DNA from 2 places in the Streptomyces sp. BRA346 genome. Region 1 is predicted to be linked to the other one. Evidence: predicted binding sites of a transcription regulator. Region 1 holds the regulator's gene; the other holds the start of a gene.
The links. Region 1 encodes HrcA, which represses chaperone genes, less so after heat shock. Its sites were predicted from a motif close to TTNGCACTCNGNNNNNCNGAGTGCNAA; they were not measured.
Positions count from the first base shown of each region.

Region 2: the regulator HrcA is predicted to act here: its motif matches at 8,384-8,410, upstream of groES (co-chaperone GroES).

Region 1 is NZ_JAIWIH010000038.1:166,128-178,151, forward strand. Features, by position in the region: gene lepA (translation elongation factor 4) at 1-1,777, shown strand, start outside; gene LCH29_RS35000 (AMP-dependent synthetase/ligase) at 2,000-3,889, shown strand; gene LCH29_RS35005 (SpoIIE family protein phosphatase) at 4,111-6,072, shown strand; gene hemW (radical SAM family heme chaperone HemW) at 6,130-7,362, shown strand; gene LCH29_RS35015 (DUF3097 domain-containing protein) at 7,359-8,189, opposite strand; gene LCH29_RS35020 (MBL fold metallo-hydrolase) at 8,220-8,942, opposite strand; gene hrcA (heat-inducible transcriptional repressor HrcA) at 9,118-10,134, shown strand; gene dnaJ (molecular chaperone DnaJ) at 10,135-11,268, shown strand; gene LCH29_RS35035 (nitronate monooxygenase) at 11,465-12,024, shown strand, end outside.
Region 2 is NZ_JAIWIH010000001.1:124,309-136,332, reverse strand. Features, by position in the region: gene LCH29_RS00755 (GuaB3 family IMP dehydrogenase-related protein) at 1-118, opposite strand, end outside; gene guaB (IMP dehydrogenase) at 202-1,704, opposite strand; gene LCH29_RS00745 (sigma-70 family RNA polymerase sigma factor) at 1,832-2,443, opposite strand; gene LCH29_RS00740 (response regulator transcription factor) at 2,737-3,348, opposite strand; gene LCH29_RS00735 (WhiB family transcriptional regulator) at 3,746-4,060, shown strand; gene LCH29_RS00730 (LysR family transcriptional regulator) at 4,194-5,114, opposite strand; gene LCH29_RS00725 (SDR family NAD(P)-dependent oxidoreductase) at 5,273-6,046, shown strand; gene groL (chaperonin GroEL) at 6,157-7,788, opposite strand; gene groES (co-chaperone GroES) at 7,929-8,237, opposite strand; gene LCH29_RS00710 (polysaccharide deacetylase family protein) at 8,454-9,356, opposite strand; gene LCH29_RS00705 (class I SAM-dependent methyltransferase) at 9,434-10,615, shown strand; gene LCH29_RS00700 (ATP-binding protein) at 10,612-11,073, opposite strand; gene LCH29_RS00695 (helix-turn-helix domain-containing protein) at 11,232-12,024, shown strand, end outside.

The DNA.
Region 1 (12,024 bases):
CGACCGCATGCTTCAGCTGACCGGCGTGGTCGAGCAGCGACAGATGCGCGCGCAGTACCTCGACCGCATGGACATCGAGCGCGAGCGCGGCATCACGATCAAGTCCCAGGCGGTCCGGCTGCCCTGGGCGCTCACCGAGGACCAGGCGAGCCCGGAGCCGGTCACCCATGTCCTCAACATGATCGACACCCCTGGCCACGTGGACTTCACCTATGAGGTCTCGCGTTCGCTGGCGGCCTGTGAGGGCTGCATCCTGCTGGTCGACGCGGCCCAGGGCATCGAGGCCCAGACCCTCGCCAACCTCTATCTGGCGATGGAGCACGACCTCACGATCATCCCGGTCCTCAACAAGATCGACCTCCCGGCCGCGCAGCCCGAGAAGTACGCCGCCGAGCTGGCGCACCTGATCGGCTGCGACGTCTCCGACGTGCTCAAGGTCTCCGCCAAGACCGGCGAGGGCGTGGACGAGCTGCTGGACACCGTGGTGCGGCTGGTCCCGCCGCCGGTGGGGGTCAAGGACTCGCCCGCCCGCGCGATGATCTTCGACTCCGTCTATGACGCCTACCGCGGTGTCGTGACCTACGTGAAGGTCGTGGACGGCACGCTCAACAAGCGTGAGCGCATCAGGATGATGTCCACCGGCGCCGCCCACGAGCTGCTGGAGATCGGCACCAACTCACCCGAGATGACCTCCTCCGACGGGCTGTCCGTCGGTGAGGTGGGCTATCTGATCACCGGTGTGAAGGACGTCCGCCAGTCCAAGGTCGGCGACACGATCACCCAGTTCACCAAGGGCGCCGAGGAGCCGCTGGGCGGCTACAAGGACCCCAAGCCGATGGTGTTCTCGGGCCTGTACCCGCTGGACGGCTCGGACTATCCGGTGCTGCGCGAGGCCCTGGACAAGCTCCAGCTCAACGACGCCGCGCTGGTCTACGAGCCGGAGACCTCCGCCGCCCTCGGCTTCGGCTTCCGGGTGGGCTTCCTCGGGCTGCTGCACCTGGAGGTCATCCGTGAGCGCCTGGAGCGCGAGTTCAACCTCGACCTGATCGCCACCGCGCCCAACGTGATCTACCGGGTGGACATGGAGGACGGCGCCGTGCACACGGTGACCAACCCCAGCGAGTTCCCCTCGGGCAAGGTCGACAAGGTGCACGAGCCGGTCGTCCGGGCCACGATCCTCGCGCCCAGCGAGTTCATCGGCGCGATCATGGAGCTGTGCCAGAACCGCCGCGGCGTGCTGCTCGGCATGGACTACCTCTCCGAGGACCGGGTCGAGATCCGCTACACGCTCCCGCTCGCCGAGGTCGTCTTCGACTTCTTCGACCAGCTGAAGTCCAAGACCCGCGGCTATGCCTCGCTCGACTACGAGCCCACCGGTGAGCAGGCCTCCGACCTGGTCAAGGTCGACATCCTGCTGCACGGCGACAAGGTCGACGCGTTCTCCGCGATCACCCACAAGGACAAGGCGTACGCGTACGGCGTGCGGCTGGTCGCCAAGCTGCGCGAGCTGATCCCGCGGCAGAGCTTCGAGGTGCCGATCCAGGCCGCCATCGGGTCCCGGGTCATCGCCCGGGAGACCGTCCGCGCCATCCGCAAGGACGTCCTCGCCAAGTGCTACGGCGGTGACATCTCCCGTAAGCGGAAGCTGCTGGAGAAGCAGAAGGAAGGCAAGAAGCGGATGAAGATGGTCGGCAGCGTGGAGGTGCCGCAGGAGGCCTTCATCGCGGTGCTGTCCTCCGACGACGGCGGTGGCGGCGACGCCAAGGGGAAGAAGTAGTCGTAGGTGAACGGGCCCGGTGCTGCGAGAAGCGCCGGGCCCGTTGTCGTGTGACGCTCGATGCAGACCCTCATGTGAACGCACCCCTCATTTGAACGCACCCCTCATTTGAACTACGTGGCCCGGAACCCCTTACGCAGCACGGTTTCGGCCCTTACCCTGATCGCCACGCGAAGGTTACTCGCGAGTCACCAAGCACTGAGGCGGGACCCGGAGGATGCCGTGACCGACACCCAGAATCTGCTCGAGAACCGGCCGCCGTCCCTGGCGACGCACTTCCTCCAGCGCGTCGAGGCGACACCGGACAAGGAGGCGTACCGCTATCCCGTGCCGCCCGCCTCCGGCCGGGGTCCCGACGAGTGGCGGCCGCTGACCTGGCGCGAAAGCGCGGATCGCGTCTTCGCCATCGCCGCCGGGCTGATCGCCCTCGGCATCCGCCCCGAGGAGCGGGTGGCGCTCGCCTCCTCGACGCGCGTCGAATGGATCCTCGGCGATCTCGGCGTGCTGTGCGCGGGCGCGGCGACCACCACGGTCTACCCGAGCACCAACGCCGAGGAGACCGCCTTCATCCTCGCCGACTCCGGCAGCCGGGTCCTGATCGCCGAGGACGCAGCCCAGCTGGCCAAGGTCCGCGAGAAGCGCGACGAGCTGCCCGACCTCGCCCATGTGGTGGTGATCGAGGCGGAGGACGCGACGCCCGCCGGGGACGACCCGGAGGGCTGGGTGCTCTCCCTCGCCGAGCTGGAGAAGCGCGGTGCGGCGCACCTGGACGAGCACCCCGACGCCGTACGGGAGCGTACGGACGCGCTGCGCTCCGATCAGCTGGCGACGCTCATCTACACCTCCGGCACCACCGGCCGCCCCAAGGGCGTACGGCTGGCGCATGACTCCTGGTCCTACATGGCCATCGCCATCGGTACCCAGGAGGGGCTGCTCTACCCGGACGACATGCAGTACCTGTGGCTGCCCCTCGCGCATGTCTTCGGCAAGGTGCTGACGGCGGGGCAGATCTACGTCGGACATACGACCGCGGTGGACGGCCGGGTCGACAAGATCATCGAGAATCTGCCGGTGGTCCGGCCGACCTATATGTGCGGTGTGCCGCGCATCTTCGAGAAGGTCTACAACGGGGTGGCGCAGAAGGCCCGCGAGGGCGGCGGCGCCAAGTACAAGATCTTCCAGTGGGCGGCCGGGGTCGCCCGCGACTACGCCAAGACCTCCCAGGACAACTTCCGCCGCACCGGCACCGCGTCCGTGCCGTTCGGTCTCAAGGCCCAGCACGCCGCCGCCGACAAGCTCGTCTACGCCAAGCTGCGCGAGGCGTTCGGCGGGCGGCTGCGCGCCGCCGTGTCCGGTTCGGCCGCGCTGGCCCCCGAGATCGGCTACTTCTTCGCGGGTGCCGGGATCAACATCCTGGAGGGGTACGGGCTCACCGAATCCAGCGCCGCCAGCTTCCTGAACCCGCCGGACTACCGCACCGGTACGGTCGGCAAGGCGTTCCCGGGCACGGAGGTGCGGTTCGCCGACGACGGCGAGGTGCTGCTGCGCGGCCCCGGCATCATGGAGGGCTACCACGGGCTGCCCGAGCTGACCGCGCAGGTGCTGGAGTCCGACGGCTGGTTCCACACCGGCGACATCGGGGAGCTGTCGCCCGACGGCTATCTGCGGATCACCGACCGCAAGAAGGACCTGATCAAGACCTCGGGCGGGAAGTACGTCGCACCGGCGGAGGTCGAGGGTCAGTTCAAGGCGGTGTGCCCGTTCGTCTCCAACATCCTGGTGCACGGCTCCGACCGCAACTACTGCACCGCGCTGATCGCCCTCGATGAACCGACCATCATGGGCTGGGCGCAGGAGCACGGTCTGGCGGGGAAGTCCTACGCCGAAGTCGTGGACACCGCGGCGGTGCGGGAGTTGATCGACGGCTATGTGCAGCGGCTCAACGAAGGGCTGCAACGGTGGCAGACGATCAAGAAGTTCCGGCTGCTGCCGCGTGATCTGGACGTGGAGCACGGCGAGCTGACGCCCAGTCTGAAGATGAAGCGTCCGGTGGTGGAACGCGAGTACAAGGCCCTGATCGAGGACATGTACGCCGGTACGCGCGAGGCCTGACCGCAGGGTCGGCGCCGGTCCCCACCCGGCGCCGCCCCCGCTTCCGCCACGACGTCACCCACCGCTCGACCCCGCGCCCGACCCCCGATGCGGCCGGGGGTTCTTTACCGGAACAGGCCCGGCGTACGCACGATTTTTCCCCTCAACACAGTTAACTTGCGTGACTCGGTGCATATAAGCGCGGTCCGTCTGTCACTCTGTCCGTGCCGGACACGGCGCATATGACGGAGCTTCTCAGGAGCCGCACAGTGGGGACGTCATCTTCCACCCCGTCTGCATCCGCAGGCGGGGTGGCTCTGCCGGTCGGGGGAATCGGCCCCGTCCGTACCAGCGCCTCGGCCCGCGCGAGCCTGCCCGGCAGTCCGCTCGCGGCCTCCGCCGCGCGCCGGTTCGTGCGCGCCGCGCTCGCCGAGTGGGTCGCGCTCGACGTACCGTCCGCCGACCGGATCACCGACCGGGTCGCGGACGAGGCCGTCCTGTTGGTGAGCGAGCTGGTCACCAACGCGGTGGTGCACGCGGGCACCGCGGTCGAGGTGTGCTGCGCGCTCGATGTGTCGAGCCACGAGGGCGAACCGCCCTCCCTCGTCGTGGAGGTGACCGACCATCACCCCACTCGGGTGCTGCGCGGCGATCCGCCCGTCGACGCGGACGGCGCGGAGTGCGCCGGAGGCCACGGGCTGCGGCTCGTCGCCGAGATCGCCGAGGCGTGGGGGACGACGTACCGGCGCTCCAGCAAGACGGTGTGGTTCCAGGTGTCGGTCCGGGCCGCCGCCGAACCGGTGGTCCCCTCGCCCGAGGAGCCCATGGCCGGGGATCTCGCGCCCCCGTGGGCCTCGCGCGGTACGGAGATCGTCGCCCCCGCGCCGCGCCGGGTGCCCGCCCGCCGCGCCGATCCGGAATGGACCCGGCACGGCGCGCTGTCCTTCCTCGCCGAGGCGTCCGACCTGCTCGCCGGGCAGTTCGACGAGGAGATGGTCACCTCGCTCGCCGGACAGCTGCTGGTGCCCCGGCTCGCCGACTGGTGCGCGATCTGGCTCGACACCGGCGGCGGGCCGCCGCGGCTGGCCCGGGTCTGGCACGCCAGCGAGAGCCGCATGGAGGGGCTCAAGCAGGTGCTGGAGAAGGAGCCGCCCCAGCTGCCCGCGACCGCGCGCGGCGGCCCGCTGGACTGGCCGTGGCCGGCCGACCCCGCGGCGTACGGGCCCGGCGGCGCGGCGCTCGCCTGCCGCCTGATCGCGGGCGGGCGCGCGCTGGGCACGCTGCTGCTCGGGCGGGCCGGGCTGGTGCGCATGCCGGACGAAGTCGTCGGCCTGATCGAGGACTTCGCGCGCCGCGTCGCGCTCGCCCTCGCCTCCGCCCGGCGCTACACGCGCCAGGCCACCATCAGCAGCGTGCTCCAGCGCGGGCTGCTGCCGTCCGGGATCGCCCGGATCCCCGGCGTGGAGTCGGCCGTGGTGTACGAGCCGACCGGCGACATCTCGGCCGGGGGCGACTTCTACGACGTCTTCCCGGCCGGTGACGGGCGCTGGTGCTTCGTCCTCGGCGACGTCTGCGGAAACGGCCCCGAAGCGGCCGTGGTGACCGGCCTGGTGCGGCCCTGGCTGCGGCTGCTGGCCCGCGAGGGCTACGGCGTGGGGGAGGTCCTCGACCGCCTCAACCAGCTGCTGGGCGAGGAGACCGTGGGGGAGGCCGTCGAGGCGGTCGAGGCGGCGGGCGGCACCGACCCGGGCGGCGCGGGCCTGCCGCCGGGCGGCGGCCCGGCGCGGTTCCTCTCGCTGCTGTACGGGGAGCTGGTGCCGCTCGGGCCGGGCAGCGAGGGCGGGGTGCGGTGCACGCTGGCCAGCGCGGGCCATCCGCTGCCGCTGGTCCTCCAGCCCGATGGAACGGTTCGGACGGTCGCCGTGCCGCAGATACTCCTCGGCGTGGTGGAGGAGGCCGCGTACGAGAGTGAAACGTTCGATCTGGCGCCCGGCGAGACCCTGCTGTGCGTGACGGACGGGGTGACGGAGCACCGCTCCGGCACCCGCCAGTTCGACGACGAGGACGGCCTCGCGGCGGTGCTCGCGGGCTGCGCGGGGCTCAGCGCCCGGGAGGTCGCGCAGCGGGTGCGGCAGGCGGTGGACGAGTTCGCGGTGGAGCCGCCGGACGACGACCTGGCGATGCTGGTGCTCAGAGCGCTGTAGAAGCGGCGCCCCGCGGGAGGGGCGGGGCGCGCCGCGGGATGGCGGACAATGGGCCGTATGCCTTCCGTACTGCCCGACGGCGACCCCATGCCCCAGGACGGCGCGCTGCCCCCCGGCGCGCTGGCCGGGGCGGCGGGACGGCCGCTGGGGTTCTATCTGCACGTGCCCTACTGCGCCACCCGCTGCGGGTACTGCGACTTCAACACGTACACCGCCGCCGAGCTGCGCGGATCCGGCGGGGCGCTCGCCTCCCGGGACAATTACGCCGAGCAGGTCGCGGAGGAGGTGCGGCTCGCGCGGAAGGTGCTGGGGGACGATCCGCGGCCGGTGGAGACCGTGTTCGTCGGCGGCGGCACGCCGACCTTGCTGGCGGCCGCGGACCTCGGGCGGATGCTCGGGGCCATCCGCGACGAGTTCGGGCTGGCCGACCGGGCCGAGATCACGACCGAGGCCAATCCGGAGTCGGTCGATCCGCGGTATCTGGAGGCGCTGCGGGAGGCCGGGTTCAACCGGGTGTCGTTCGGGATGCAGAGCGCCCGGCAGCACGTCCTGAAGGTGCTGGACCGCACCCACACCCCCGGCCGCCCCGAGGCCTGCGTCGCGGAGGCGCGGGCCGCCGGGTTCGATCATGTGAACCTGGACCTGATCTACGGAACCCCCGGCGAGAGCGACGACGACTGGCGGGCCTCACTGGAGGCGGCGCTCGGCGCGGGCCCGGACCATGTGTCGGCGTACGCGCTGATCGTCGAGGAGGGCACCCAGCTGGCCCGCCGCATCCGGCGCGGCGAGGTGCCGATGACCGACGACGACGCCCACGCGGACCGCTACCTGATCGCCGAGGAGATGCTGTCGGCGGCCGGGTTCGCCTGGTACGAGGTCTCCAACTGGGCGACCTCGCCCGAGGGCCGGTGCCGCCACAACGAGCTGTACTGGCGCGGCGCCGACTGGTGGGGCGCGGGCCCCGGCGCGCACAGCCACGTCGGCGGGGTGCGCTGGTGGAACGTCAAGCACCCCGGGGCGTACGCCCAGGCGCTCGGCGAGGGCCGCTCCCCGGGCGCCGGGCGGGAGCTGCTGTCCGACGAGGAGCGCCGGGTGGAGCGGATCCTGCTGGAGCTGCGGCTGTCCGAGGGGTGCCCGCTGGAACTGCTGCGCCCGGCCGGGGCGGCGGCCGCGGCACGGGCGCTGGAGGACGGCCTGCTGGAGCCGGAGCCCTACGGCCAGGGCCGGGCCGTGCTCACCCTCAAGGGCCGCCTGCTGGCCGACGCGGTGGTGCGGGACCTGGTCGACTAGTCGGCCGGGGGCGCCGTGACGAAATCGATCAGTTCCTCCACCCGCCCCAGCAGCTCCGGCCGCAGGTCCTTGTAGGAGCGGACCGCGGACAGGATCCGCTGCCACGCCGCGCCCGTGTTCTCCGGCCAGCCCAGGGCGCGGCACACGCCCGTCTTCCAGTCCTGGCCGCGCGGCACCGCCGGCCAGGCCGGAATGCCGAGCGAGGACGGCTTCACGGCCTCCCACACGTCGATGAAGGGGTGCCCGACGACCAGGACGCTCTCGTCGGTGATCTGCTCGGCGATACGGGACTCCTTGGACCCGGCCACCAGGTGGTCCACCAGCACGCCGAGCCGGGCGTCCGGGCCGGGCGAGAAGTCGCGCACGATGGCGGGCAGGTCGTCGACGCCCGCCAGGTACTCCACGACGACACCCTCGATGCGCAGGTCGTCGCCCCAGACCCGCTCCACCAGCTCCGCGTCGTGGCGGCCCTCCACGTAGATGCGCCCGGCGCGGGCGACCCGTGCGCGGGCACCGGGGACGGCGAGCGAGCCGGAGGCCGTGCGCTGCGGCGCGCCGGGGGCCGCCGCGCGCGGGCGTACGAGGGTCACGACGCGGCCCTCCAGGAGGAAGCCGCGCGGCTCCATGGGGAAGACCCGGTGCTTGCCGAAGCGGTCCTCCAGGGTGACCGTCGGCCCCTGCGCGGTCTTCTCGCAGCGGATCACGGCACCACAGAACCCCGTGGTGACCTCCTCGACCACCAGGTCCGGGTCCGCGGGGACCTCGGGGGCGGGCTGCTGCCGCTTCCAGGGCGGGGTCAGATCCGAGTCGTACTGTCGGCTGCGCATCCGGATGACGATAGCGCGGCGGGTCAACGGTCAGCGGGACACGCCGAAGCGCGCGGCCAGTTCGTCGCGTTGGTCACGTACGAAGGCCGCGTCCACGACCGACCCGTGCCCTGGCACGTACCGCGCGTCCTCGCCGCCGAGGGCGATCAGCCGGTCGAGGGCGGCGGGCCAGTGGGCGGGGATCGCGTCGGGCCCGGCCTGCGGCGTGCCCGACTCCTCGACCAGATCGCCGCAGAAGACCACCTCCGGCCCTCCCGGGACCAGAACGGCCAGGTCATGGGCGGTGTGCCCGGGGCCCACGTTCGCCAGCAGCACGGACCGGCCGCCCAGGTCGAGGGTGACCTCCCCGGAGACCGCGTGATGCGGCGGTACGAGGTGATCGACGGCCTCGGCGGCGGCGTCGGGGGCCACCCCGTGCCGTACCGCGTCCTCGCGCAGCGCGTCCCGGTCGCGGCGCAGCACCCCCTCCAGGCCGGTGGCCCCGTACACCGCGCAGCCCGCGAAGGCGGCCGTGCCCAGGACATGGTCGAAGTGCGGATGGGTGAGCGCGATCCGGGTCGGCCTGCGGCCGGTCAGCCGGGTGATCTCGGCCCGCAGCGCCGCGCCCTCGCGCAGCGACGAGCCGGTGTCCACCACGAGGACGTCCGTAGCACCGACGACCACACCGACCGTGCAGTCCCAGTCCGGCAGCCGGCGGCGGGCGACATCGGGCGCGAGCTGTTCCCACCCGGCCTCTTCCCAACACGTCTTCATACCGAGACGCTAGCTCCAACAGCGATAGCGTGACGTGTGGCCGGGCACCGGCGGGGGGCGGCTCTTGCCGTGGCCACCGCACCCCGCCGTACACTGGCTGAGGGGTTCTGGCACTCGTGACCATTGAGTGCCAGAGGGACGACCTGATGACACGGCTGGACTGGAGGTGCGCGGGGTGCTCAGCGAACGCAGACTCGAAGTGCTGCGTGCCATTGTCCAGGACTACGTGGGCACCGAGGAGCCGGTCGGCTCCAAGGCGCTCACCGAGCGGCACCGGCTGGGGGTCTCCCCGGCCACGGTGCGCAACGACATGGCGGCGCTGGAGGACGAGGGCTTCATCGCCCAGCCGCACACCAGCGCCGGGCGCATCCCCACGGACAAGGGCTACCGGCTCTTCGTGGACAGGCTGGCGGGAGTGAAGCCGCTGTCCGCTCCGGAGCGGCGCGCCATCCAGAACTTCCTCGACAGCGCCGTCGACCTCGACGACGTGGTGGGGCGCACCGTCCGGCTGCTGGCGCAGCTGACCCGGCAGGTCGCGGTGGTGCAGTATCCGTCGCTGACCCGTTCGACGGTGCGGCACGTGGAGCTGCTGCCGCTGGCCGTGGCCCGGGTGATGCTGGTGCTGATCACCGACACCGGGCGGGTCGAGCAGCGCATGGTGGACTGCCCGGCTCCGATCAGCGACGACTCGCTGGCGGACCTGCGGGCCCGGCTCAACAGCCGGGTCGTGGGGCGGCGGTTCGCGGATGTGCCGCAATTGGTGCAGGATCTTCCGGAGTCCTTCGAGCAGGAGGACCGGGGGACGGTCTCGACCGTGCTGGCGACGTTGCTCGAAACGCTTGTCGAGGAGACCGAAGAGCGGCTGATGATCGGCGGCACCGCGAACCTCACGCGTTTCGTGCATGATTTCCCCCTGACGATCCGGCCCGTGCTGGAGGCACTTGAGGAGCAGGTCGTCCTCCTCAAGCTGCTCGGCGAGGCCAAAGACTCGGGTATGACCGTGCGCATCGGGCATGAGAATGCTCACGAGGGGCTGAATTCAACCTCGGTCGTCGCGGTCGGCTACGGTTCGGGCGACGAAGCCGTCGCCAAACTCGGCGTGGTCGGACCGACCCGCATGGACTACCCCGGAACGATGGGAGCGGTACGCGCAGTGGCACGTTACGTCGGACAGATCCTGGCGGAGTCGTAAGTGGCGACGGACTACTACGCAGTCCTGGGCGTGCAGCGCGATGCCTCGCAGGACGAGATCAAGAAGGCATTCCGCCGGCTCGCACGCGAGCTGCACCCGGACGTGAACCCGGATCCGAAGACCCAGGAGCGGTTCAAGGAGATCAACGCCGCTTACGAGGTGTTGTCGGACCCGCAGAAGAAGCAGGTCTACGACCTGGGCGGGGACCCGTCGGGTTCGGCCGCGGGCGGCGGCGCCGGTGGCTTCGGCGCGGGCTTCGGCAACTTCTCCGACATCATGGACGCCTTCTTCGGCACCGCCTCGCAGCGCGGACCTCGGTCCCGGACGCGGCGCGGCCAGGACGCCATGATCCGCCTCGACGTGGAGCTGAACGAGGCCGCGTTCGGCACCACCAAGGACATCCAGGTCGACACCGCGGTGGTGTGCACGACCTGTAGCGGTGAGGGCGCGGCGCCGGGCACCTCGGCGCAGACGTGTGACATGTGCCGCGGCCGCGGTGAGGTCTCGCAGGTGACGCGGTCCTTCCTGGGCCAGGTCATGACCTCGCGGCCGTGCCCGCAGTGCCAGGGCTTCGGCACCGTGGTGCCGACCCCGTGCCCGGAGTGCGCGGGCGACGGGCGGATCCGCTCGCGGCGCACGCTGACGGTGAAGATCCCGGCCGGTGTGGACAACGGCACCCGCATCCAGCTCGCGGGCGAGGGCGAGGTCGGCCCGGGCGGCGGCCCGGCGGGCGACCTGTACGTGGAGATCCACGAGGTCCCGCACCCCGTCTTCCAGCGGCGCGGCGACGACATGCACTGCACGGTGACGATCCCGATGACCGCGGCGGCCCTCGGCACCAAGGTGCCGCTGGAGACGCTGGACGGCCTGGAGGAGATCGACATCCGGCCCGGCACCCAGTCCGGCCAGTCGGTGCCGCTGCACCAGCGCGGCGTCACCCATCTGCGCGGCGGCGGCCGGGGCGATCTGATCGTCCACGTCGAGGTGACGACCCCGACCAAGCTCGACCCGGAGCAGGAGGAGCTGCTGCGGCGGCTGTCCAAGCTGCGCGGCGAGGAGCGGCCGACCGGGGAGTTCAAGCCGGGGCAGCAGGGTCTGTTCTCGCGCCTGAAGGACGCGTTCAACGGACGGTAGGCGCCCGGCCGGGGCCGGGGGCCCGCGGCGGAGCCGCTGTCCGCAGCCCCCGGGGGATGCGGCCAAGCCGGGGCAGCAGGGCCTGTTCTCGCGCCTGAAGGACGGGTTCAACGGACGGTAGGCGCCGCCGGTGAGCGCCTTCGGCGGACGCTGATCCGGTGACGGATCGCCGCGGGGGGCATGGCACCATGTGCCCATGTCCTCCGCGCTGACCGATCTCGCCCGGTACCCGATCGTGCAGGCTCCGATGGCGGGCGGGGCCTCCTGCCCGCAGCTCGCCGCCGCTGTCATCGAGGCCGGGGGCCTCGGCTTCCTCGCCGCCGGTTACAAGACGCCGGAGGCGATGTACGAGGAGATCAAGCAGCTGCGCGGGCTGACCGGCCGCCCCTTCGGCGTCAACCTGTTCATGCCGCAGGCGCCCGGCGACCCGGCCGCCGTCGCGGTGTACGCCGACCGCATCGCGGGCGAGGCGTCCCGCTACCAGACCGCGCTCGGGGACCCCGAGTCCGGCGCCGACGACGCGTACGACGCCAAGCTGGCGATCCTGCTGAACGACCCGGTCCCGGTGGTCTCGTTCACCTTCGGCTGCCCCACCCGGGCCGTGCTGGACGCGTTCGCCCGGGTGGGCACCCGGACCATCGTCACCGTGACCTCGCCGGTGGAGGCGGAGACCGCCCAGTGGGCGGGCGCCGACGCCGTCTGCGTCCAGGGCGTGGAGGCCGGTGGCCACCAGGGCGGCTTCCGCAACGACCCGGC
Region 2 (12,024 bases), on a different contig from region 1:
GCCAGGCGATCGAGACCTCCTTCGGGTCCCGGGTACGACGACTCGGCACGACGGCGATGTCGTCGAACGCGTACGCCCTGCGGCCGCGCTTGCCGCGCCCGATCTCGATCTCAGTCACGTGGGGTGCCTTTCGCTGGCTTGTTCTGCCGTACCAGTATCGCCACCCCCCGCGCGCGGCCCGGCGCGCGGGGGTCGCGCGGGTTAACGGCCGCTGTAGTTCGGCGCCTCGGAGACCATCTGGACGTCGTGCGGGTGGCTCTCCTTGAGGCCCGCGGCGGTGATCCGCACGAAGCGGCCCTTCTCCTTCAGCTCCGCCACGGACGCCGAGCCGACGTACCCCATGGAGGCGCGCAGACCGCCGACCAGCTGGTGGGCGACCGAGGCCAGCGGGCCGCGGTAGGGCACCTGGCCCTCGATGCCCTCGGGAACGAGCTTGTCCTCGGAGAGCACGTTGTCCTGGAAGTAGCGGTCCTTGGAGAACGAGCGGGCCTGGCCGCGGGTCTGCATAGCGCCCAGCGACCCCATGCCCCGGTAGGACTTGAACTGCTTGCCGTTGATGAAGACCATCTCGCCCGGCGACTCCTCGCACCCGGCCAGCAGGCTGCCCAGCATCACGGTGTCCGCACCGGCGGCGATCGCCTTGGCGATGTCACCGGAGAACTGGAGACCGCCGTCGCCGATCAGCGGCACATCGGCCGCGTGGCACGCGCGGGCCGCCTCGTAGATCGCGGTCACCTGCGGGACGCCGATGCCCGCGACCACCCGGGTGGTGCAGATGGAGCCCGGGCCGACGCCGACCTTCACCCCGTCCACGCCCGCGTCGATCAGCGCCTGGGCGCCGTCGCGGGTGGCGACGTTGCCGCCGACCACGTCGACCGGGACGTTGGACTTGACCTTGGCGATCATGTCGAGGATGCCCCGGCTGTGCCCATGGGCGCTGTCGACCACCAGGAAGTCGGCCCCGGCCTCGACCAGCGCCTGCGCCCGGTCGAACGCCTCGTCGCCGACGCCGACGGCCGCGCCGACGACCAGCCGGCCCTCGTCGTCCTTCGCCGCGTTCGGATACTGCTCGGCCTTCACGAAGTCCTTGACCGTGATCAGGCCCTTGAGCACGCCCGCGTCGTCGACCAGCGGAAGCTTCTCGATCTTGTGGCGGCGCAGCAGCTGCATCGCGTCGTCACCGGAGATCCCGACCTTGCCGGTGACCAGCGGCATCGGGGTCATGACCTCGCGGACCTGACGGCCCCGGTCCACCTCGAAGGCCATGTCCCGGTTGGTGACGATGCCCAGCAGCTTGCCCGCCGCGTCGGTGACCGGGACGCCGCTGATGCGGAACTTGGCGCACAGCGCGTCCGCCTCGTGCAGCGTGGCGTCCGGCCGGACCGTGATCGGGTCGGTGACCATGCCGGACTCGGACCGCTTGACCAGGTCGACCTGGTTCGCCTGGTCCTCGATGGACAGATTGCGGTGCAGCACGCCCACACCGCCCTGACGGGCCATGGCGATGGCCATGCGGGCCTCGGTGACCTTGTCCATGGCGGCCGACAGCAGCGGTACGTTCACCCGGACGTTCCGGGAGACCCTGGACGAGGTGTCGACCGCGTTCGGCAGCACCTCGGAGGCGCCCGGCAGCAGCAGCACGTCGTCGTACGTCAGCCCGAGCATCGCGAACTTCTCAGGCACTCCGTCGACGTTGTCAGTCATGACACCCTTCCAAATGGTCTTGCCCCAGCGCGGACTCCCATGCTAACGGCCATCCCCGGTGTCACATTCCGCCCTGTGGACAACCGACGAATACCGCTGGTGATGCCGCCCGGAACGACCGATAGCGCTACTGTTCGGCCAGTGCGCGCAACCGGCTCAGCGCCCGGTGCTGAGCGACCCGCACCGCGCCCGGCGACATGCCGAGCATCTGCCCGGTCTCCTCCGCCGTAAGCCCGACCGCCACCCGCAGCAGCACCAGCTCGCGCTGATTCTCCGGAAGGTTCGCGAGCAGCTTCTTGGCCCATTCCGCGTCGCTGCTCAGCAGCGCCCGCTCCTCCGGGCCCAGCGAATCGTCCGGCTGCTCCGGCATCTCGTCCGAGGGAATCGCCGTGGAACCGGGGTGGCGCATGGCCGCCCGCTGGAGATCGGCGACCTTGTGGGAGGCGATGGCCACCACGAACGCCTCGAAGGGCTTGCCGGTGTCGCGGTAGCGCGGTAGCGCGCACAGCACCGCGAGGCAGACCTCCTGCGCCAGGTCGTCCACGAAATGGCGAGCGTCACCCGGCAGTCGGGACAGCCGGGTGCGGCAGTAGCGCAGGGCGAGCGGGTGGACATGGGCCAGCAGGTCGTGGGTGGCCTGCTCGTCCCCCTCGACCGCGCGCCCGACGAGGGCACCGATGGCCCCTGGCGCCCCCGGGCTGCCGCCCTTGGGGGGCCCTGGACTCTCGTCGTCGCGCATCCGTCCATGGTGCCTTGGGCCCGGCGGCTCCGTGGCATCGCGTCCATAGTTGTGCGCTGAAGCGTTATGAGCAGGTGCGCCGGTAGTCGTCACGTCCTGCGCTCTCCCCTCACGCCCGACCGACTCGTCCCCGAGGAACTCCACACCTTCAAGGATGCGGCATCGCGCGGGGAACCGGTACAAGCCGCCGTCACGGCCGGTGCCGCGCACGCTCCCGCCCCGCCCGCCACCCGGCGGGCGGGGACCGTAGCGCCCCCGCTGCGCAGCATGTGAGGAAGTCCCCAGGGGTGCGCCTAGCGGACCAGGCCCCAGCGGAATCCGAGGGCCACCGCATGGGCCCGGTCGGACGCGCCGAGCTTCTTGAACAGACGGCGGGCGTGCGTCTTGACCGTGTCCTCGGAGAGGAACAGCTCACGGCCGATCTCCGCGTTGGACCGGCCGTGGCTCATGCCCTCCAGCACCTGGATCTCCCGCGCGGTGAGCGTGGGCGCGGCGCCCATCTCGGCGGAGCGCAGCCGGCGCGGGGCCAGCCGCCAGGTCGGGTCGGCGAGGGCCTGCGTCACGGTCGCGCGCAGCTCGGCGCGCGAGGCGTCCTTGTGCAGATAGCCGCGGGCACCGGCGGCCACGGCGAGGGCGACCCCGTCGAGGTCCTCGGCGACCGTGAGCATGATGATCCGGGCGCCGGGGTCGGCGGAGAGCAGCCGGCGCACGGTCTCGACTCCGCCGAGGCCGGGCATGCGCACGTCCATCAGAATCAGATCCGAGCGGTCGGCGCCCCATCGGCGGAGGACTTCCTCGCCGTTGGCCGCCGTCGTCACCCGCTCGACGCCGGGCACCGTCGCCACCGCGCGGCGCAGCGCTTCTCGGGCGAGCGGGGAGTCGTCGCAGACGAGGACGGATGTCATGGCCGCCCTCCGCAGCTGATGCGCGTCACCTTGAGCCTCCAGGCTGGTACATATCGTCACCTGAGCGATTGACAGCCCCGGATATGTGTCCGAGAGCTTTACCCATCAACCGCCTCCGCACTCTCAACGACGGTCACCCGAAAGAGTTACGGGGTTCGGCGGCCACCTTCGACACTCTACGTGAGCCCTCGGACACGGAGGCGCTTCCCCGCGCAGGTCGCGCCCTGTCACGTCTCCCCCAAAGGTCATCCCCTTCGGTGGCATTTGGCGACCTTGCTTCCAATTTGCCGGTCTGTGTGGCTAGATTCGCAATGAGTCATATTTACATCTACTTACACAGTAGGTGTACGACCCGGGACACAGCGTCCGCAGCCGATCGCTTCGAGGAGACAAGGCAATGGCAGATTTCTCCCGTCTTCCCGGTCCGAACGCCGATCTGTGGGACTGGCAGCTCCTGGCCGCATGCCGCGGTGTCGACAGCTCGCTCTTCTTCCACCCGGAAGGCGAGCGCGGCGCGGCCCGCAGCGCGCGCGAGATGTCGGCGAAAGAGGTGTGCATGCGCTGCCCGGTACGGGCGCAGTGCGCGGCTCATGCCCTGGCCGTACGCGAGCCGTACGGAGTCTGGGGCGGACTGACCGAGGACGAGCGCGAGGAGCTGATGGGGCGGGCCCGGCATCGCACGGTCGCCTCCTCGGGAGCCCCGGGGTCCTGACCGGGATCCCCGCTCCCCCGCTCACTGAAGAAACGTTCCATCAACCACCCCCGCCATCAACCACCCCCACCGCCGACCGTGACCACCGGCGATCGGCGGGCTTTCGCGCGTCGGCGCCGCGCCGGTACGCGTGTCAGCGCCGCGCCGCCAGCTCCAGCCGGTCCAGGGTCGCCGCCACCGCCGGAACCCGCGCCAGGTCCGGCAGCGTCAGCGCCACCACCTCGCGCCGCACCGCGGGCTTGACCTCCAGCGTCGCCGTCCCCTTGGCCCGTACGCACTCCACCGCCAGCTCCGGCAGCACCGCGACCCCGAGCCCGGCCCCCACCAGCCCGACCACCGCCGGGTAGTCGTCCGTCGCGAAGTCGATCCGCGGGGTGAAGCCCTCGGCCTCGCACACCTCGACCAGATGACGACGGCACCGCGGGCAGCCCGCGATCCACGGCTCCTCGGCCAGCTCCCCGATCCCCACCGTCCCGGCCCCGGCCAGCCGGTGATCGTGCGGGACCATGACCACCAGCCGGTCCCGCAGCAGCGGCCGCACCACCAGGTCGTCCCACCCCGCCGCCGGGTCCGCGTCGGGATCCGCCGCGGGCCCCGTCTGCGGGTACCGGAAGGCGAGCGCGATCTCGCAGTCGCCCCCACGCAGCATCTCCACCGAACGCGGCGGCTCGGCCTCCTCCAGGGAGACCCGCGTCCCCGGGTGGGCGGCGCGCAGCCCGGCGAGCGCGGTCGGCACCAGCGTCGAGCTGCCGCTGGGGAACGACACCAGCCGCACCCGCCCGGCCCGCAGCCCGGCGAGCGCCGCGACCTCCTCCTCGGCGGCGGCCAGCCCGGCGAGGATGCCCGCCGCGTGCCGTACGAGCGCCTCGCCCGCCTCGGTCAGCCGCATCTCCCGCCCGGTACGGATCAGCAGCGGCGTCCCCGTGGACTGCTCCAGGGCCTTCATCTGCTGGCTGACGGCGGGCTGGGTGCAGCCCAGCTCGCGGGCGGCGGCCGAGAACGAACCGGTGGCGGCCACCGCGCGCAGCACCCTCAGATGACGAGCCTCGATCATGCTCCCGAGCATAAGGGGCACTTGGGTGCGGACCGGAATATCGCACCGGTGCTTTGACGGCGTAAGGGGTGGTGTGTCGACCGAACCGGTGGGGGACCGCCCGCCCGGGGCCGCGGCGCCCGGGCGCGGAGTGGTCGTCCGGCCGATAACGTGCGCGTATGACGACTGCATTGATTACCGGAACCACGGCGGGCATCGGCTCCGCCTTCGCGAGCCGGCTCGCGGCCGACGGGCACAACCTGGTGCTGGTCTCCCGCGACGAGAAGCGGCTCCGGAACCAGGCCGCCGACCTCCACGACCGGCACGGGGTCGAGGCGGAGGTGCTGCGCGCCGACCTGTCCGAGGACGCCGGTATCGCCGCGGTCGAGGAGCGCTTGGGGGACCGTACGCATCCGGTCGATCTGCTCGTCAACAACGCCGGTTTCGGCAACAACGGCCGCTATCTGGAAGCGCCGCTCGCCGATGAGCTGCGGATGCTGAAGCTGCACTGCGAGGCGGTGCTGCGGCTGACCAGTGCCGCCGCCCACACGATGCGGGCGCGGGGGCGCGGCGGCGTGATCAACGTGGCCTCGGTGGCCGCCTTCTTCCCGCGCGGGACGTACGGGGCGAGCAAGGCGTGGGTCGTGCAGTTCACACAGGGCGCGGCGAAGGACCTGGCACGGTCGGGGGTGCGGCTGATGGCGCTGTGCCCGGGGCTGGTGCGGACGGAGTTCCACGCCCGGGCGGGGATCAAGCCGGACCATGCGCCGAGCTGGATGTGGCTGGATCCGGACCGGCTGGTCGCGGCGGCCCTGAAGGACTTCGCGCGGGGGAAGACGCTGTCGATCCCGGACCCGCGGTACAAGGCGATGACGGGGCTGGCGAAGCTGGTGCCGCGGTCGGCGGTGGCGGGCGTCTCCTCGAAGGTGGGCCGGTCCCCGGTCAAGGGGTGAACGAACCGGGGTCGAGCGGCCTTGCGCCCCCCCCCGCGGGGCGCGCGACGCGCGAAGGCGCGGCCACCCCGTGCGGGGCGGCCGCGCCTTCGCGTGGCGCTCGGCTTGCGTCAGTGCGCGTGGCCGTGGCCGTGGCCGTGGCCACCGGCCTCGGCCTCTTCCTCGGCCGGCTTCTCGACCACCAGGGTCTCGGTGGTGAGCAGCAGCGAGGCGATGGAGGCGGCGTTCTCCAGCGCGGAGCGGGTGACCTTGACCGGGTCGATGACGCCGGCCTTCACCAGGTCGCCGTACTCCTCGGTCGCGGCGTTGTAGCCGTGGCCCTTCTCCAGCTCGGCGACCTTCGAGGTGATGACGTAGCCCTCGAGGCCCGCGTTCTCCGCGATCCAGCGCAGCGGCTCGACGACGGCGCGGCGGACGACGGCGACACCGGTGGCCTCGTCGCCCTCCTTGCCCAGGCTGCCTTCCAGCACCTTGGCGGCGTGGACCAGAGCGGAGCCACCACCGGAGACGATGCCCTCCTCGACCGCGGCGCGGGTCGCGGAGATGGCGTCCTCCAGACGGTGCTTCTTCTCCTTCAGCTCGACCTCGGTGGCCGCGCCGACGCGGATCACGCACACGCCACCGGCCAGCTTCGCGAGGCGCTCCTGGAGCTTCTCGCGGTCCCAGTCGGAGTCCGTGGACTCGATCTCGGCCTTGATCTGGGCGATGCGGCCGGCGACGTCGTCGCTGTTGCCGCCGCCGTCGACGATGGTGGTGTCGTCCTTGGTGACGGTCACGCGGCGGGCGGTGCCCAGCACGTCCAGACCGGCCTGGTCGAGCTTGAGGCCGACCTCCTCGGCGATGACGGTGGCGCCGGTGAGGGTCGCGATGTCGCCGAGCATGGCCTTGCGGCGGTCACCGAAGCCGGGGGCCTTCACGGCGACGGCGTTGAAGGTGCCGCGGATCTTGTTGACGACGAGGGTGGACAGGGCCTCGCCCTCCACGTCCTCGGCGATGATCAGCAGCGGCTTGCTGGCGCCGGCCTGGATGACCTTCTCCAGCAGCGGCAGCAGGTCCTGGATCGAGCCGATCTTGCCCTGGTGGATCAGGATGTACGGGTCGTCGAGGACGGCCTCCATACGCTCCTGGTCGGTCACCATGTACGGCGAGAGGTAGCCCTTGTCGAAGGACATGCCCTCGGTGAAGTCCAGCTCGAGACCGAAGGTGTTGGACTCCTCGACGGTGATGACACCGTCCTTGCCGACCTTGTCCATCGCCTCGGCGATCAGCTCGCCGACCTGCTTGTCCTGGGCGGACAGCCCGGCCACGGCGGCGATGTCGGCCTTGGAGTCGATCGGGCTGGCGGTGGCCAGCAGGTCCTCGGAGACGGCCTTGACGGCGGCGTCGATGCCCTTCTTCAGGGCGGCCGGGGAGGCACCGGCGGCCACGTTGCGCAGGCCCTCGCGGACCAGCGCCTGGGCCAGCACGGTGGCGGTGGTGGTGCCGTCACCCGCGATGTCGTTGGTCTTGGTCGCCACCTCCTTGACGAGCTGGGCGCCCAGGTTCTCGTACGGGTCCTCGACCTCGACCTCGCGGGCGATCGTGACACCGTCGTTGGTGATGGTCGGAGCACCGAACTTCTTGTCGATGACGACGTTGCGGCCGCGGGGGCCGATCGTCACCTTGACGGTGTCCGCAAGCTTGTTCACGCCGCGCTCAAGGGCGCGACGGGCGTCCTCGTCGAACTTCAGGATCTTCGCCATGGTTGCGTATGTCCTCTCATTGCGATCCTCGGCCGCCGTGCGGGGGCAGCCGCCGTCGCGTCAAAAAAACGAACCGCGCCCCGACCCCGGGTATCTGTGACACGGGCACCGGGGCGCGGCTCAAGGCAAAACTTCGGTGATTACTTCTCGACGATCGCGAGGACGTCGCGAGCCGAGAGGACGAGGTACTCCTCGCCGCTGTACTTCACCTCGGTGCCGCCGTACTTGCTGTAGAGCACGACGTCGCCGACCGAGACGTCGAGCGGAAGCCGCTTGCCGTCCTCGAAACGGCCCGGGCCCACGGCCAGGACGACGCCCTCCTGGGGCTTCTCCTTGGCGGTGTCCGGGATGACCAGGCCAGAGGCCGTGGTCTGCTCGGCGTCGAGCGGCTGGACCACGATGCGGTCCTCGAGCGGCTTGATGGCAACCTTGGAGCTGGCGGTCGTCACGATCCGACCTCCCCCTTCGGAGATCTCACGGGGTTAACTGTCTGAGGTGGCGACCAGGTGGATCCGTCGTCGCGGGTGCCGGACCTGCCCGTCGCTGTGTTTGGCACTCCGCAGTGCCGAGTGCCAGCCCTGACATTATGACGCGGTTAGCACTCCGTCAACCAGAGTGCCAAGCGAGGCGCCGCCGGACCGCGCGGGCGCCGTGCCCGCCGCCGCTCAGATGTAGTCCTCCAGCCGCGCCACGGTGAACCCCTGCGCCTGGATCTCGCGCAGGAGTTCGGTGATCATGTCGGTCATCGTCCCGCCGTCGAGCTGCTCGGGGCCGCGGAAGTGGGCGAGGATGATGTCGCCGGGCCGGAGTCCGCTGCCGGAGCGGTACACGAGCCCCTCCGGCTCCATCTCGGCGCTCCACAACACCGCCTTGTTCAGGCCGCACTCCGCCGCCGCCCGCAGCGTGTTCCGGTCGTAGTCCCCGTACGGCGGACGGAAGAGGTGGGGATCGAGACCGAGGCGTTCGTGGAGGACGTCCTGCTGGCCGCAGATCTCGTGCCGCTGGGTCTCGTAGTCCTTGCCCGCCAGGCTGGGGTGGGTGAGCGTGTGGTTGCCGATCCGGTTGCCGAGTTCGCGCAGCACGCGGAAATAGCCGTAGTGGTCGCCGATCACCTGGTCCTCCAGGAACTGGGTGAACGGCAGACCGAGATCCCGGGCCTGGTCGAGGAAGGCCGGGTCCTTCTCGATCCCGTCGTCGAGCGTCAGGAAAACCACCCGATCGGTGGTGGCGACCCGCCGGATGACCGTCGCCAGCCCGGACAGCGGCGGCCACACCGGCGCGAGCGCCGGCTTGACGGCGGGCGGGGGCGGCGGGGCCAGCGGACGGTCGAGCCCCCAGCGTCGGTATCCGTCCGGCGGCGGGTGCGGACCGTCCTCGCGCCCGCTCCCTGGCGGCGGCGTGCCGGACGCCCGGGACACGGAGGACGGGGCGGGCGAGGCCGACCGCGCGGGACCGGGCGCCTTCCCCGTCCCGGCGCGCGGCTCGGGGTCCCCGCCCCCGCACCCGGTGAGCAGGGCCGCCGCGGCGGCGAGAACCAGACACCTGGAAAGACCAGCGTTGATCATCATCACACAACCGATCTTCATCTCTACGGTGCGCGGAAGCGCGACACGCGGGTGCGGATGCGCTCCCCGGAGCGGGGAGAATGGGCCATGTGGACGTTGACGCCTTCGACTCACTGCTCGGCGACGAGGGGCAGGCGCTGCTCTCCGCGCTCCGGAACTACGACCCGGCGCGGGAGCTGGCCACCGCGACCCGGCTGCGCCGCGACCATCCGGCCGCCCTGGTCTCGGCGGCCCTGACCCAGGCACAGCTGCGGCAGCGGGCGGTGCCCAAGTTCGGGGCCGATGACGCCCATCGCATGTACTTCACGCCCAACGGCGTCGAGCAGTCCACCCGTACCTCCGTCGCCGCCTACCGCGCCGACCGGCTGGCCGGGTTCGGGATGCGCAACGTGGCCGATCTGTGCTGCGGCATCGGCGGCGACGCGATCGCGATGGCACGGGCCGGGCTCAGCGTCCTGGCCGTCGACCGCGACCCGCTGACCTGCGCGGTCGCCCGGGCCAACGCCGACGCGCTGGGCCTGTCGCAGCTGATCGAGGTGCGCTGCGCCGATGTCACCGGCATCGACACCTCGCCGTACGACGCGGTCTTCGTGGACCCCGCCCGGCGCGGCGGCCGGGGCCGGGTCTTCGACCCCGAGGCGTACTCCCCGCCGCTGTCCTGGGCCATCGAGGCCGCCCGTACGACCCCGCGCGCCGCCCTCAAGATCGCGCCCGGCATTCCCCACGAGGCGGTGCCGGAGGACGCGGAGGCCGAGTGGATCTCGGACCAGGGGAACGTGAAGGAGGCCGTGCTGTGGTTCGGCACCGCCCGCCCCGGCATGCGCCGCGCCACCCTGCTGCCCACCGGCCACTCCCTGCTCGGCGCCCAGCTCCCCGACCCCGAGCCCGGCCCGGTCGGCCGCTGGCTGTACGAACCGGACGGCGCCGTCATCCGCGCCCACCTCGTGGCGGATGTCGCGGCCCGCATCGGCGGCCGCCTCATCGACCCGACGATCGCCTACATCACCACGGACGAGCTGCGCCCGACGCCGTACGCCACCGCGTACGAGATCACCGATGTGCTGCCGTTCAACCTGAAGAAGCTCAGGGCGCTGCTGCGGGAACGCGAGGTCGGCATCGCGACCATCAAGAAGCGCGGCTCGGCCATCGAACCGGAGCATCTGCGCAAGAAGCTGCGGCTGGAAGGGGACAACGCCTGCACGATCCTCCTCACCCGCTCGGCGGGCGCCCCCACGATGCTCCTGGGCCACCCGGCCGTTTAGCTTTTCGGCTCCGCGAGGAGTTCGAACCACACCCCCTTCGCGTACCTCCCCGCCGGGTCCGCGTCGGCCGTGCCCCAGGCGTCGGCGAGGGCGGCGACCAGGCCGAGGCCGCGGCCCCGCAGATGGTCGGGGGCGGCGAGGCGCCCGGCGGTGGGGAGTTGGGCGGAGGCGTCGTAGACGAGGACGCGGTAGCGGGGAGGCTCGATCATCACGCGCAGCGTCAGGGAGTCGCCCTCGGCGTGCAGAAAGGCGTTGGTGGCCAGTTCGGAGGTGCACAGGGTGGCCACCTCGACCAGGTCCTCCTGCCCCACGGAGCCCAGCACGACGGCGACGAAGTCCCGGCAGACCTTGGCGGAGGTGGCGTTCCGGTTGCTCTGGAGCGTGTAGACGTACGGGTCCTTGGAGGGAGCTGGCGGGCGACGCGGTGGACGGTCGTCGGACTCGTGATCGGGATTCATGGGTCAACTCCCTGCGAAGGGGCCGATAGCGCGCGTACCGTTACGGCGATCAACGCGCAGTAGCGGCAACGACACCCAAGGTAGGGCAGCGATGCAAACAACTGCTACGGTCCCGTTGAAGTTCCCCGACAATTACTCCCTGAGGGTGACGGAGGACCATGCCACCCAGAAGCGTCCCGACCGCGCGTCAAGTCCGGCTCGGTACAGAACTGAGGAGGATGCGCGAGGGCGCCGGACTCAGCATCCAGGAGGCCGCCGACCGGCTCGGCATCAACCGCACGCACATCACCAACCTTGAGCTGGCCCGCTTCGGGGTGAGCGAGGAGCGGGTGCGGGCCCTCGCCGCCATCTACACCTGCCCCGACCACGCGTACGTCGACGCGCTCGTCGCCATGGCCAGGGAGCGCAAGGGCGGTTGGTGGGAGGAGTACCGGGGCCATATCGCCACCGGCGGGCTCGACCTCGCCGAGTTGGAGTACTACGCCACCAGCCTGCGCGTGGTCGAGCTGATGTTTCTGCCGGGCCTGTTGCAGACCGAGGAATACGCACGGGCCGTGCTCGGCGAGGCCGTTCCGGCGTGGTCACCGCCCGAGCTGAGGCGCAGGCTGTCCCATCGCATGAAGCGCCGGGACATCCTCGACCGGGACGATCCTCCGCCGTGCACCTTCATCATCCACGAGGCCTGTCTGCGCCTGCGGTTCGGAGGGCCGCAGCTGATGCGCCGACAGCTCGACAGCCTGCTGGAGGCCTCGACACGGGAGAATGTCACCGTGCGGGTCATTCCCTTCGAGGCGGGCGGGTTCCCGGTCTCCGGCGTATCGATGACCTATGCCTCGGGCCCGGTGCCGCAGCTGGACACGGTGCAGCTCGACGCCGCGCACGGCCCGATGTTCCTGGACGCCGAGACCCAGCTGACCAATCACCGGGCGGTGCTGGCCCGGACGATGAAAG